Linked DNA regions of Sphingobium yanoikuyae. The protein of the gene in region 2 binds, or shares a complex with, the protein of the main gene of each other region. Links are inferred from orthologs where the notes say so. Each region holds a gene or a part of one and is shown on either strand. Other genes may lie near its edges.

Evidence for each region. Proteins that work in one complex are often made in the same cells at the same time.
Region 1: the proteins of dnaN (region 2) and dinB are in contact, whole or in part, in a solved structure (PDB 1OK7), measured with the Escherichia coli proteins. The link is inferred for Sphingobium yanoikuyae from one-to-one orthologs.
Region 3: the proteins of dnaN (region 2) and HH800_RS04720 are in contact, whole or in part, in a cryo-EM structure (PDB 8GIZ), measured with the Escherichia coli proteins. The link is inferred for Sphingobium yanoikuyae from one-to-one orthologs.

The regions. Positions count from the first base shown.
Region 1 is NZ_CP053021.1:4,394,540-4,397,925, forward strand. The notes cover bases 573-3,386. They hold dinB (DNA polymerase IV), read right to left. Parts: upstream 2,622-3,386; coding sequence 1,524-2,621; downstream 573-1,523. Other genes in these bases: HH800_RS21205 (DUF1134 domain-containing protein), read left to right, coding at 717-1,520; HH800_RS21215 (YceD family protein), read right to left, coding at 2,670-3,215; HH800_RS21220 (ubiquinol-cytochrome C chaperone family protein), read right to left, coding at 3,212-3,386. Also shown: HH800_RS21195 (HU family DNA-binding protein), read right to left, coding at 1-194. UniProt on the Escherichia coli protein: Poorly processive, error-prone DNA polymerase involved in translesion repair and untargeted mutagenesis. Copies undamaged DNA at stalled replication forks, which arise in vivo from mismatched or misaligned primer ends.
Region 2 is NZ_CP053021.1:4,872,460-4,877,628, reverse strand. Bases 1,303-4,137 are described here. They hold dnaN (DNA polymerase III subunit beta), read right to left. Parts: upstream 3,359-4,137; coding sequence 2,246-3,358; downstream 1,303-2,245. Other genes in these bases: HH800_RS23500 (hypothetical protein), read left to right, coding at 3,530-4,033; HH800_RS23510 (EAL domain-containing protein), read right to left, coding at 1,303-2,155. Outside these bases: more of HH800_RS23510, read right to left, coding at 1-1,302; HH800_RS23495 (NYN domain-containing protein), read left to right, coding at 4,163-4,879; 23S rRNA (adenine(2503)-C(2))-methyltransferase RlmN, read left to right, coding at 4,883-5,169. UniProt on the Escherichia coli protein: Confers DNA tethering and processivity to DNA polymerases and other proteins. Acts as a clamp, forming a ring around DNA (a reaction catalyzed by the clamp-loading complex) which diffuses in an ATP-independent manner freely and bidirectionally along dsDNA.
Region 3 is NZ_CP053021.1:899,951-903,462, forward strand. Bases 1-2,940 are described here. They hold HH800_RS04720 (DNA polymerase III subunit gamma/tau), read left to right. Parts: upstream 1-626; coding sequence 627-2,255; downstream 2,256-2,940. Other genes in these bases: blaSGM (SGM family class A beta-lactamase), read left to right, coding at 1-392; HH800_RS04725 (YbaB/EbfC family nucleoid-associated protein), read left to right, coding at 2,252-2,575; lon (endopeptidase La), read left to right, coding at 2,731-2,940. Outside these bases: more of lon, read left to right, coding at 2,941-3,512. UniProt on the Escherichia coli protein: Part of the beta sliding clamp loading complex, which hydrolyzes ATP to load the beta clamp onto primed DNA to form the DNA replication pre-initiation complex.

The sequences.
Region 1 (3,386 bases), 480 kb from region 2 along the record:
GTCGAAGGGTTGCGGCCTTCGCGGGCGGGCGTGTCCTTGACCTTGAACTTGCCGAAGCCGTTGAGCGAAACTTCTTCGCCCTTCGCGGCAGCATCGGCGATCGCGGCGAACACGCCATCGACCAGCTTGCGAGCATCGGCCTTGGTGATGTTGTTGGCCGAAGCCAGGCTGTCGGCGAGGTCGCTGTTGTTCATGGAATAGACTTTCCTTTGTTGTTGGCGCGCATTGCATAGCTGGCACGAAAGCCAAGGTCCATCGGTCCTGAGCGTCCGATTGCGCTTAAAAGTGCGGTTAATGCGGCGTTTCAGACGCTTTGTGCATGCGTGCATGCCAACCGGCCGGTCAAAGGCCGATGTTGCGGCCTGAGCGGCCGGATCATTATCAAGGGAAAGGTGGCGGAGACGGAGGGATTCGAACCCTCGGTAGCCCCTTAAGGCTACGACGGTTTAGCAAACCGCTGGTTTCAGCCACTCACCCACGTCTCCGCACGAATTTGCCTACCGGAAACCGGGAGGCAGTGGCTAGGCGACGGGCTATAGCGACGGCTTCGATCCATGGCAACGGTCCAAATGTGCGATTTTTCATGCGGATTTGCACAATCGGATTCAATCTGGCTTAGAATCGACTCCGGTGGGCGTTCGTTCATTGTCGTTTCAGCTTGGCGACGGATAATCTGACGGATGTTTTCAAGAGCGGGCTTCGGGGAGTATCGGGTAATGATCGGCAGCATGGGGCGCACGGGCGCCCGCTTCGCACGGGTGGGTGCCCTGATGGCGGCACTCGGCGGGCTCCTGCTGGCGCCGGTCGCCAGCGCGCAGATCCGCACGGTCGATCCCAACACGGCGATCGATTCCGATCTTGCGCCGCCGCCGGTCCAGAACAGCACGCCGACCGATCCGGGCGTCGACTCCAGCCTGCCGCCGCCAGCCAGCTCGACCGATTCCGGCACCTATAATGCCGCCCCCGCTGTCGGCGGTGCCACCGCCACCGGCGCGCCGGTCACCTCCAATTCGCCGCCGGCCGCGATGGCACCGGGCGAATCCTATCAGGAAGATGATCTGATCGGCGCGGCCGAAGGCGTGTTCGGCAAGGGTGCCGAGGGCCTGGCCGGCATCATCGAGAAGATCCTCAAGGATCAGGGCCAGCCCAATGCCTATATTTCCGGGCGCGAGGCGTCGGGCGCCTTCGTGGTCGGCCTGCGCTATGGTTCGGGCACGCTCAACCACAAGATCGAGGGCAAGCGCGAAGTCTATTGGACCGGCCCGTCGATCGGCTTCGACGTCGGTGGCAATGCCGCCAACACCTTCGTCCTGGTCTATAATCTCTATGACAGCCAGGATCTCTACCATCGCTTCCCGGCGGCCGAAGGCACCGCCTATCTGGTCGGTGGCTTCACCGCCAGCTATCTGCGCTGGGGCAGCGTGGTGCTGATCCCGATCCGCCTGGGCGTCGGTTATCGCCTCGGCGTCAATGCGGGCTATATGAAGTTCAGCGAAAAGCGGACCTGGCTGCCCTTCTGACGGTCATAGCAGGGAGAGCTGGGCGCCCGCGTCGCCGCTCTCCCCCGCTTCTCCCTCGCCTTCCAGATTATGGATGCCCAGGCCCAGCAGCCGGGCCCCCATGCGCAGCGGCAATTGCGCCTTCAGCAGCGTACAGCCAGCGTCCACCAATTGTTCGACCGATCGAACCGGCGCGGCAAAGCTGCGCGACCGGGTGATGATGCGGAAATCGGCGAACTTCACCTTCAGCACCACGGTCCGGCCATAGGCCTGCGCCTTCTCGATCCGGGCCCACAGGCTTTCCGCTATCCGCTCGATCTCGCGCAGCAAGGCGTCCTCGGCGACAAGATCCTCGAAGAAGGTGTCCTCGACGCTGACCGACTTGCGCTCCTGCCGTTCATGCACTGGCCGATCGTCCTCACCCCGCGCGGCGCGATAATAAAAGAGCGCGCTGCTGCCGAAATGGGTCTGGAGGAAGGGCAGGTCGCGATCGCGCAGGTCGGCGCCGGTCTCGATCCCCAGCTTGTGCATCCGTTCGGCGGTGACCGGGCCGATACCGTGAATCCGCCGCACCGGCATGCGCGCCATGAAGTCGGCGCCTTCCGCCGGCCGCACCACGCACAGCCCGTCGGGCTTGTTCTGGTCCGACGCCAGCTTGGCGATCAGCTTGTTGTAGGACACGCCCGCCGATGCGGTGAGGCCCGTTTCTTCCTGGATCAGTCGCCGGATTTCCCGCGCCACCTGCGTCGCCGATGCGATCCCCGGCTTGTTCTGCGTCACGTCCAGATAGGCCTCGTCGAGCGAGAGCGGCTGGATCATGTCGGTGAAGCGCGCAAAGATCGCGCGGATCTGGGCAGATACGCTGCGATAGACCTCGAAGCGCGGTTTCACGAACAGCAGGTCTGGGCATAGCCGCCGCGCTCTTGCACCCGGCATCGCCGATCGCACGCCGAATTTTCGCGCTTCATAGCTGCAGGTGGCGACCACGCCGCGCGGACCGCCACCACCGACGGCAATTGCCTTGCCGCGCAGGCTGGGATCGTCGCGCTGTTCGACCGACGCATAAAAGGCGTCCATGTCGATATGGATGATCTTGCGCAGCGCGGGCGGCGGGGCGTCCATGGCCGGCCTTATGCCACCATGGGAACGAAAGGGAAACAGTCGGGCGTGTCAGCCCTTCTTCTTGCCCTTTTCATCCTTGGCCATGGCCAGCAGCGCGGCAAAGGGGCTGGCCTGATCCTCGGTCAGCACCCCGGCCTCGCGCAGATAGCTGTCGGCCTCCGGCGCGCGCGGATAGGGTTCCATCGCCAGCGCGACCGTCTCGGCCACCGCTTCGCCCATGTCGATGACATTGCCGTCATAGCCGATCGTGTCGCAATCCTCTGCGTCCAGCTCCAACTCCTCGCCCTCGGGCAGGTCGCCGCTCTCGGGCACGAAGCGCAGCAGGAAATCGGTGTCGATCGTCTCGGGCACCGGCAGGCCGGTGGCGACGCAGGGCTGGGCCAGGGCGGCGCGGACCCGACCGCGCGCCAGGATCGTGCTGCCCTCCGCGCTCAGCCGATAATCCGCCTCCAGCCGGTCGAGCGCCAACAGCGCAAAACGGCGCATCAGCGCGGCGCGCTCGCCCTCATCGGCGCTGATGGTCACCAGGCTGTCACCCAGCTTGCCCAGCTGGTCGGCGCGCACCGGGCGCGAAAATTCGATCATGTCGCTCATCCAAGGTCTCCAGCCAGCAAGGCGTCGCGGGTCAGGCAGGCCAGCCTTGTCCAGCGCGCGCGCAGCGCGCCCTCGACATGGGCCAGGGCGTCCGTCGACGGGGCGTCACCGCGATACAGGTTTCGGCGCAGCGCATCCTCCAGATCGCCCTCCCCCGTCAAGGCCGCACGA
Region 2 (5,169 bases):
CCATGCCCAGCGCCTCGGCCAGGCTGACGATCGCCTTGATGATCGCGCTGTTGCGGCTGCCCCGGATCGCGGCACCGCGCACGAAGCTCTGGTCGATCTTGATCTTGTCGAACGGCGCCTTCTTCAGATAGCCGAGCGACGAATAGCCGGTGCCGAAATCGTCCAGCGCCAGCCGCACGCCCAGCCCCTTGAGCCGGGTGAACATGGCGTCGGTGCCGTCATTGTCGTTCAGGAACACGCTTTCGGTGATTTCCAGCTCCAGCCGTTCGGGCGCCAGCTGCGCGCTCGCCAGGGCCTGCATCACGGTGGTCGGGAAACCGGGATTGGCGAACTGCATCGCCGAGACATTGACCGCAACGCGGATGCCGGCGTCCCACTGGGCGGCGTCGCGGCAGGCGGTGCGCATCACCCATTCGCCGATCGGCGCGATCAGGCCGCTATCCTCCGCAATGGGGACGAACAAGGCCGGCGAGATGGCGCCCCGCACCGGATGATCCCAGCGCAGCAGCGCCTCATAGCCGGTGATGCGCTCGGTCGTCGAACTGACGATCGGCTGATAGACGAGGTGCAGGCCGTCCGCCGTCAGCGCATGGCGCAGATCCTGTTCGAGCTGGCGGCGATCCTCCGCATCGGCATGCATGTCGGCCGAATAGAAGCGATATACGCCGCGCCCATCGCCCTTCGCCTTGTAGAGGGCGAGGTCGGCATTGCGGATCAGGGCATCGGCGGTGACGCCGTCTTCGGGGCAGAAGGAAATGCCGATCGACACGCCGATCACCACGCCCGTGCCCTCGATCGAATAGGGTTGCGACAGGGCGCTGATGATCGCCTGCGCCAGCAGGCCGAGCCGGTTGCGGTCATGGCGGCCATGCACCAGCACCTTGAACTCGTCGCCGCCCTGGCGCCCGACCAGCCCCTGATTGCCGACCACGCGCTGGAGGCGCTGGCTGACCTGACGTAGCAGCGCGTCGCCGGCCGGATGGCCGAGCGTGTCGTTGACACTCTTGAACCGGTCGAGGTCGAGCATCATCAGCGCGCATTCGCCCTGCTTGCCCCGCGAGCCGAGCACTGCCTGCTCCAGCGCCTGCAACATCTGCACGCGGTTGGCGAGGCCGGTCAGCGAATCATATTGGGCCAGGCGCGTCACTTCCGCCTGGCTGCGCCGCATTTCGGTCAGGTCGGTGCCCGATCCGCGGAAGCCGTGGAACTGGCCATATTCGTTGAACACCGGTTCGCCCGAGATCGACCACCAGCGTTCCTCGCGCGCGATCGCGGCCCGCACGGCGATGTCGGCAAAGCCGGTGCGGGCCGAGAGGTGGAAGCCCAGCGTTCGCTCGCCATCGCCCTGTTGCCGGTCACCCTGCTGAATGATGTCGGTCAGCGACCGGCCGATCAGGCTGCCCGCTTCCACGCCCAGCGGTTCGGCCAGGGTGGCGGAGATATAGGTGATGTGGCCGTGACGATCGGTTTCCCAGAACCAGCCGCGGCCGGACTGTTCATATTCCTCCAGCAGCCGATCGGAACGCTGCGCCTTGAGATCCTGCCGATGCTGTTCGATCGCCCGTTCACGATCCGCCGCCGCCTGCCGCAGGGTGGCGATCGCCATCACCGCCAGGCAACTGGCCAGCAGCCCCAGATGCACCATGCCCGCATGGGCGATGCCGGCCACCAGCAGCGCCCCCATGAAATAGCTGAGCCCCAGCAGGCGCCGATCGCCGACGATGCAGACCGCCAGCAGCGCGATCGCCATTTCCGGCACGGCGGACGGCATCGCCACGCCATTGCCATGCGCCAGCCACAGGCTGAAACTTAAGCCCGAGCAGAAGAGCGCGGGCAGCATCAGCCAGTTCTGGACATGGGGTCGCAGATTGCGGAACAGCGCCCAGCGCGGCACCAGCATCAGCAGGCCGTCGATCAGCACCACGCCGCACAGCAGGGCGCCATGTTCCGGCCGGGTGAAGGAAAGCATGCCGAGCAGCGCCGCAACGCACAGCTTGGCCAGCAGCATCAGTGGCCACAGGGCGGCGACATGAGTGAAGCTGCGCGACAGCCAGTTGGCGGCGACTTCCGTGCCGCTTTCGGCCAGACCCAGCGAAACCAGCAGGCTCGCGGTCCTGGCGGGCGCATCAGTATCTGTTTTGCGGACAATAGCCATGCCGATCGTCTAACCGACAAAGCTTGAGAAGCGATTACCCGCCGGGTCCGGGAGATTCCCTGATATTCAGCGATCTCCCGGCAAGACCGGTCAGACGCGCATCGGCATCAGAACGTAAAGCGCCGGGCTGCGATCATTTTCGCGGATCAGCGTCGGTGCGGCCGCATCGGCTAGGTGCAGTTCGACGATGTCGGTGTCGATCTGGCCAAGGATGTCGAGCAGATAACGGGCGTTGAAGCCGATATCGAAGCCTTCGCCCTGGAACGCGCCGGGCACTTCTTCGGCCGCCGTGCCATTTTCCGGGCTGGTGACCGACAGGGTGATCTTGTCCTTGTCGAGGCTCATCTTGACCGCGCGAGTCTTTTCGGTGGCGATGGTCGCAACGCGGTCCACGCCTTCCTCGAAGCTGCGCGGGTCGATCTTGAGCAGCTTGTCGTTCGCGGTCGGAATGACGCGGCTATAATCGGGGAAGGTGCCGTCGATCAGCTTGCTGGTCAGGATTGCGCTGCCCAGGCCAAAGCGGATCTTGCTGGCCGACAGGCTGACCTGAACCGAACCCTCGACCTCGTCGAGCAGCTTGCGCAGTTCGGCGATGCACTTGCGGGGGATGATGATGCCCGGCATGCCATCGGCGCCGTCGGGACGCGGCACGGTGACGCGGGCCAGACGGTGGCCGTCGGTCGCGGCGGCCTTGAGCACCGGCGAGCCTTCGTCCGAGACGTGGAAATAGATGCCGTTCAGATAATAGCGCGTCTCTTCGGTCGAGATGGCGAAGCGCGTCTTGTCGATGATCTGCTTGAGCGTTTCGGCCGGCAGTTCGAAGCTGGTCGGCAGGTCGCCCTCGGCAATCACCGGGAAGTCGTCACGCGGCAGGGTCGACAGGTTGAAGCGGGCGCGGCCGGCCTGGATCAGCATCTTGCCGTCGGCCGCCTGCAGCGACACCTGGCTGCCTTCGGGCAGCTTGCGGGCGATGTCGAACAGCGTGTGGGCGGAAATGGTGGTGGCGCCGGCCTGTTCGACCTGGGCCGACACGCTTTCCACGACCTGCAGGTCGAGATCGGTCGCCATCAGCTTGATCGCGCCATCCGCCGATGCCTCGATCAGCACGTTGGACAGGATCGGAATCGTGTTGCGCCGCTCGACCACCGACTGGACGTGGCTGAGGCTCTTGAGGAGCGTTGCGCGTTCGATGGTGGCCTTCATGTCCCTGTTCTGTCCGTTCTTTTTGCGTCGATGGCGAGGATTCGGTCGAATCCCGGCGGCAATGATGGATGGTCCTTCATAACCGCTATGTCGGCGGCGGCAAGCACCTCGACGCGCTTTCGAAACGAAGCCGGGCTTGCAAATGGCGATGGCATGCGCTTTGCCCGGACCATGCGCCGCCTGCCCGCCTTGCTGATCCCGCTCGTCATCCTTGCCAGTCCGGCCATGGCGCGCGATTCGCTCGGCATTTTCGAAAGCTGGGGGGCGTTTCGCGATCCCGGCGCCGGTCAGAACGGCCCGCGCTGCTACGCCATCGCCATGCCGGCGCCGCGCCGCGCGGGCGATGCGCCCAAGGGCTTTGCCGCCGTCGGCACCTGGCCGCGCCAGCATGTCCGCGGCCAGGTCCATTTCCGCCTCAGCCGCCCGCGTGCTGCCAATGCGCGGGTCTCGCTCAGCGTCGGCGACCGCCGTTTCGCGCTGGTCGCGGGCCAGGCCGATGCCTGGGCCGCCAATCCGCAGGACGATGCAGCGATCATCGCCGCGATGCGCTCCGCCAGCAGCATGAGCGTGCAATCGACATCGGCCAAGGGTGGCGCCTTTGCCGACAGCTATGCGCTGCGCGGCGCGGCAACGGCGATCGACGCAGCAGCGCTGGGGTGCGCGAAACTCCGCTGATCTTGATTTTTTGGCGAAATGAGGTATATGACACTGTATCACGTCCCCGGCAGGCCGTCTTGAGGCGCTCGCAAGAGCAGATATTAACTCAAGGCCGCTCCCGGGGACAATTTTTTACAGGTCCGATGAATGGCAACGGCAATTGTCGTGGATGGGGCATATTTCCTCCATCGCTTCCGACATGCATTTCCTAATCTGGATGCCGGCAATCCGAAAGCTATCGCTTACGGGTTAATCTATTTGTCTGCCTGGCATATTGCCATTCGCTTGGGCCCGAAGCCAACCTTGGCGGCAATCGACACACAGAATTTCCGGCCTGAAGAAACAGTCGAACTCTATCGCATCTTCTTTTACGACTGTCCGCCCCTGATCAAAAGACTGCATTCGCCCGTCAGCAAGAGGTCGATTGACCTTTCCAAGACAGAGCAAGCACTATTCCGGTTAGGCGTGCATCGCGAATTGCAGACGATGCGCAAGGTGGCTTTAAGGCTTGGCCGATTGAACGAGAGCTTTTTGTGGCGGCCAAAGGCCGACGCGATGAAATCCTGGCTACGCGATCCGGGGCAATTTTCCCCGACCGATGCCGATTTTGAACTGGATGTCACGCAAAAGGGCGTGGACATGCGACTAGGCTTGGACGTTGCCGCAATGGCCTTCAAGCGGCAGGTCAACCAGATTATATTGGTCGCGGCAGATGCCGACTTCGTGCCCGCGACCAAATTGGCCCGTCGAGAAGGCATCGATGTGGTATTGGACACGATGGGTGGCTTTGCTGCCCATGATCTTATCGAACATGTCGATGGGGTGAGAAGCACCATCTTCGACAAGGCAGTAATGGCGAACTAAGTGATGATGCAAATTCCCGGCCTTATCGACCCTGTGCCCGTGCCCCGCGCGGTGACGCCCCGTGAGGACGGACGCGTCGACATGCTGGGCCTGACCCGCGCCCAGATGAAGGGCGCGCTGGAAGAAGCCGGCCTCGACCAGAAGGCAGCCAAGCTGCGGTCCAAGCAGCTGTTCCATTGGCTCTATCATCGCGGCGAAACCGATTTCGAGAAGATGACCGACTTGGCCAAGCCGATGCGGCTGTGGATGGCGGAACGCTTCATCGTCGGCCGGCCGCAGGTGGTGGAGGC
Region 3 (3,512 bases), 4.0 Mb from region 2 along the record:
AACCCGAGTTGAACGAGAATATTGCGGGCGATCCGCGCGACACGACCAGTCCGGCGGCGATGGCCGGGCTGATGGGACGGTTGTTGTTCCGCGACATGGCTGCGGCCGATGCCGACAGGCTGCGCGGCTGGCTGAATGCCAGCACCACCGGCGACAAAAGGATCAAGGCGGGCCTGCCCGAAGGCTGGACGTCGGGCAGCAAGACCGGCAGCTGCGGCACCGCCTATAATGACGTCGCGCTGGTGAAGTCGCCCGCGGGCGAGGAATATATATTGGCCATCTATCTCGACCGGCCGACCGTGGACGACAAGAAGGCCGAGGCAGCGATCGCCGAGGCCGCCCATTCGGCGCTGGAATTCGTCAGCAAGGCGCAGAAGAGCGGGCTGAACTAGGCTTATGGCATGGCAAGGGCATGGAAGCCCTTGCCTTCCTGTCATGAGTTCGCCATATGCCCGGCCGGGAGTCGGGCGGACGTAGTCGTCGCCAACCTGGTCAGGTCCTGACGGAAGCAGCCACAACGATTTTTCTGCGGGTCGTTCCGGCTCCCACCTTTCCGCACAGCATCATCTCTTCGCAAGGTCCGAACGGGCTTCGACAAGCCGCATCTGAACGGTTAGGAAACAGGCATGTCCGATTCCCCTCAGCCCTATCGCGTGCTTGCGCGCAAATATCGTCCGCGCAACTTTCGCGAGCTGATCGGGCAGGACGCCATGGTCCAGACGCTGGGCAATGCGATCCGGCGCGGCCGCCTCGCCCATGCCTTTCTGATGACCGGCGTGCGCGGAGTCGGCAAGACGTCGACCGCGCGGCTGATCGCCAAGGCGCTGAACTGCATCGGCCCGGGTGGGCAGGGCGGGCCGACGATCGACCCGTGCGGCGTGTGCGAACCCTGCATGGCGATTGCCGAGGGGCGGCATATCGACGTGGTCGAAATGGATGCCGCCAGCCATACCGGCGTCGACGACGTGCGCGAGATCATCGAGGCGGTGCGCTATGCCGCTGTGTCGGCGCGCTACAAGATCTACATCATCGACGAAGTCCATATGCTCTCGAAGAACGCGTTCAACGCGCTTCTCAAGACCTTGGAGGAGCCGCCGGCCCATGTGAAATTCCTGTTCGCCACGACCGAGGTGAACAAGGTGCCGGTGACGGTGCTGTCGCGCTGCCAGCGGTTTGACCTGCGTCGCATCCCGGCCGAGATGCTGGCCGGCCATTTCGCCCATGTGGTCGAGGCCGAACAGGTCGCGGCCGAGCCCGATGCGCTATCGCTGATCGCGCAGGCGGCCGAGGGCTCCGCCCGTGACGGCCTGTCGATTCTGGACCAGGCGATCGCCCATGCCGAAATGGGCGAGGGCGAGCCGATGGTTACGGCGGCGCAGGTGCGCGAGATGCTGGGCCTGTCGGATCGCGGCTCGACGCGCCGGCTGCTCGGCCTGCTGCTGGAGGGCGATACCGCCGCGCTGCTGGGCGGGGTGCGCGATCAATATGCGCTGGGGGTCGAGCCGCTGTCGCTGATGCGCGGCCTGCTGGAGCTGGTGCATGCGGTCACGCTGGTGAAGGCCGGGCGCGACATTGCGACGCCGGGCCAGTCCGACGAGGAACGCGGCGCGCTGGCCGACTGGGCGTCGCAGATCGGCTTTGGCCCGCTGCATCGGCTGTGGCAGCTGATGCTGAAGGGCCATGACGAGGTGGCGACCGCCGCCCTGCCGATCGAGGCGTGCGAGATGGCGTTGCTGCGCGTGATGCATGCCGCGACCATGCCCGATCCCAGCGACCTTGCCCGGATGCTGCAGGGCGGGGTGCCGATGGCCGCGCCGGCGATGCCGGGCCAGGCGCCGGCCGCCGCCGCCGCGCCCGCGCCGGAACCCGCGTCCAGCCTGCCCGCCACCTTCGAGGATCTGATCGAAGCCTTCTGGCAGAAGAGCAAGGGGCATCTGGCGCAGGAAATGCATGATTGCGTGGGGATCATCCGCTATGATCCGCCGATGCTGGAGTATCGCGGCACGGCCAGCCTGTCGCCCGACTTCGCCACCCGGATCATCCCGGCGCTGCGCGAGGTGACCGGCGTCGCCTGGACGGTGACGCAGGGCGAGGGGGAGGCCAAGCCGACCCTGCTGGCCAATGAACAGCGCCAGCTGGCCGACAGTCGCGCCGCAATTTTAGAAACCCCGGTGGTCAAGGCGGCAATGGACGCCTTCCCCGATGCCGAGCTGGTCCATTCGGACGAGCCGGAACAATGGAGTGCCGAAGCATGAAGGATCTGAACGAAATATTGGGGATGGCCAGCCGCGTGCAGGAAGAGCTGCAGCGCGCGCAGGACAATCTGGACAAGCTGGAAGTCGAGGGCGCGGCCGGTGGCGGCCTAGTCAAGGTGAAGGCGTCGGCCAAGGGCCGCATCCTGGGCGTGTCGATCGACGACAGCCTGCTGGCACCGTCGGAAAAGCAGATGCTGGAAGACCTTATCACCGCCGCGTTCAACGATGCGCGCAAGAAGGCGGACGAGGTCAGCAACACCGAAATGGGCAAGATGACCGCCGGCCTGCCGCTGCCGCCGGGCTTCAAGCTGCCCTTCTGAGCCGGCGCGCATTGCCGTTCCGGGGCTGCCGCTGGCGGATAAGCCCTTGTTCATCGTTGCAGCAATATGGTGATCGCTGATTGATTGACGCGACGGGCATCCCCATAAAGGCGATGAACCGCATGACGGGCCGCAAGTCCGGCCCTGGAGAGTGAATGACTACGCAATATCCCCTTCTGCCGCTGCGCGACATCGTCGTCTTCCCGCAGATGATCGTCCCGCTCTTCGTCGGTCGCGACAAGAGCGTCGCCGCGCTGGAAGCGGCGATGGAGGGCAATAAGGAAATCTTCCTGGTGTCCCAGCTCGACCCGGCCGAGGATGATCCGGGCAAGGACGCGCTGTATGACACCGGCGTGGTGTCGGTGGTGCTGCAACTGCTCAAGCTGCCCGACGGCACGGTGCGCGTGCTGGTCGAGGGCAAGCATCGCGCCCAGCTGGCCGATCTGGCGCCGGCCGAGGCGGGCTATCTGGTCGCCGAGGTCGCGCCGGTCGAGGAGATCGTCGCCGAAGGTCCGGAAGCCGCTGCGCTGATGCGCTCGGTGGCCGAGCAGTTCGAGAATTACGCCAAGCTCAACAAGAAGCTGCCGGCCGAAACGCCGGTGCAGCTGCGCGAGATCGACGATGCCGGTCGCCTCGCCGATTCCGTCGCCGCCAACATCAACGTCAAGGTCGCCGACAAGCAGTCGCTGCTGGTCGAACCCGATCCGGTCAAGCGGCTGGAGATGGTGTTCGCCTTCATGGAAGGCGAGCTGGGCGTGCTGCAGGTCGAGAAGAAGATCCGTGGCCGCGTGAAGCGCCAGATGGAAAAGACCCAGCGCGAATATTATCTGAACGAGCAGCTCAAGGCGATCCAGCGCGAGCTGGGCAATGGCGAGGGCGAGGAAGGCGACGAGCTTGCCGAACTGGCCGACAAGATCGCCAAGGCGAAGCTGAGCAA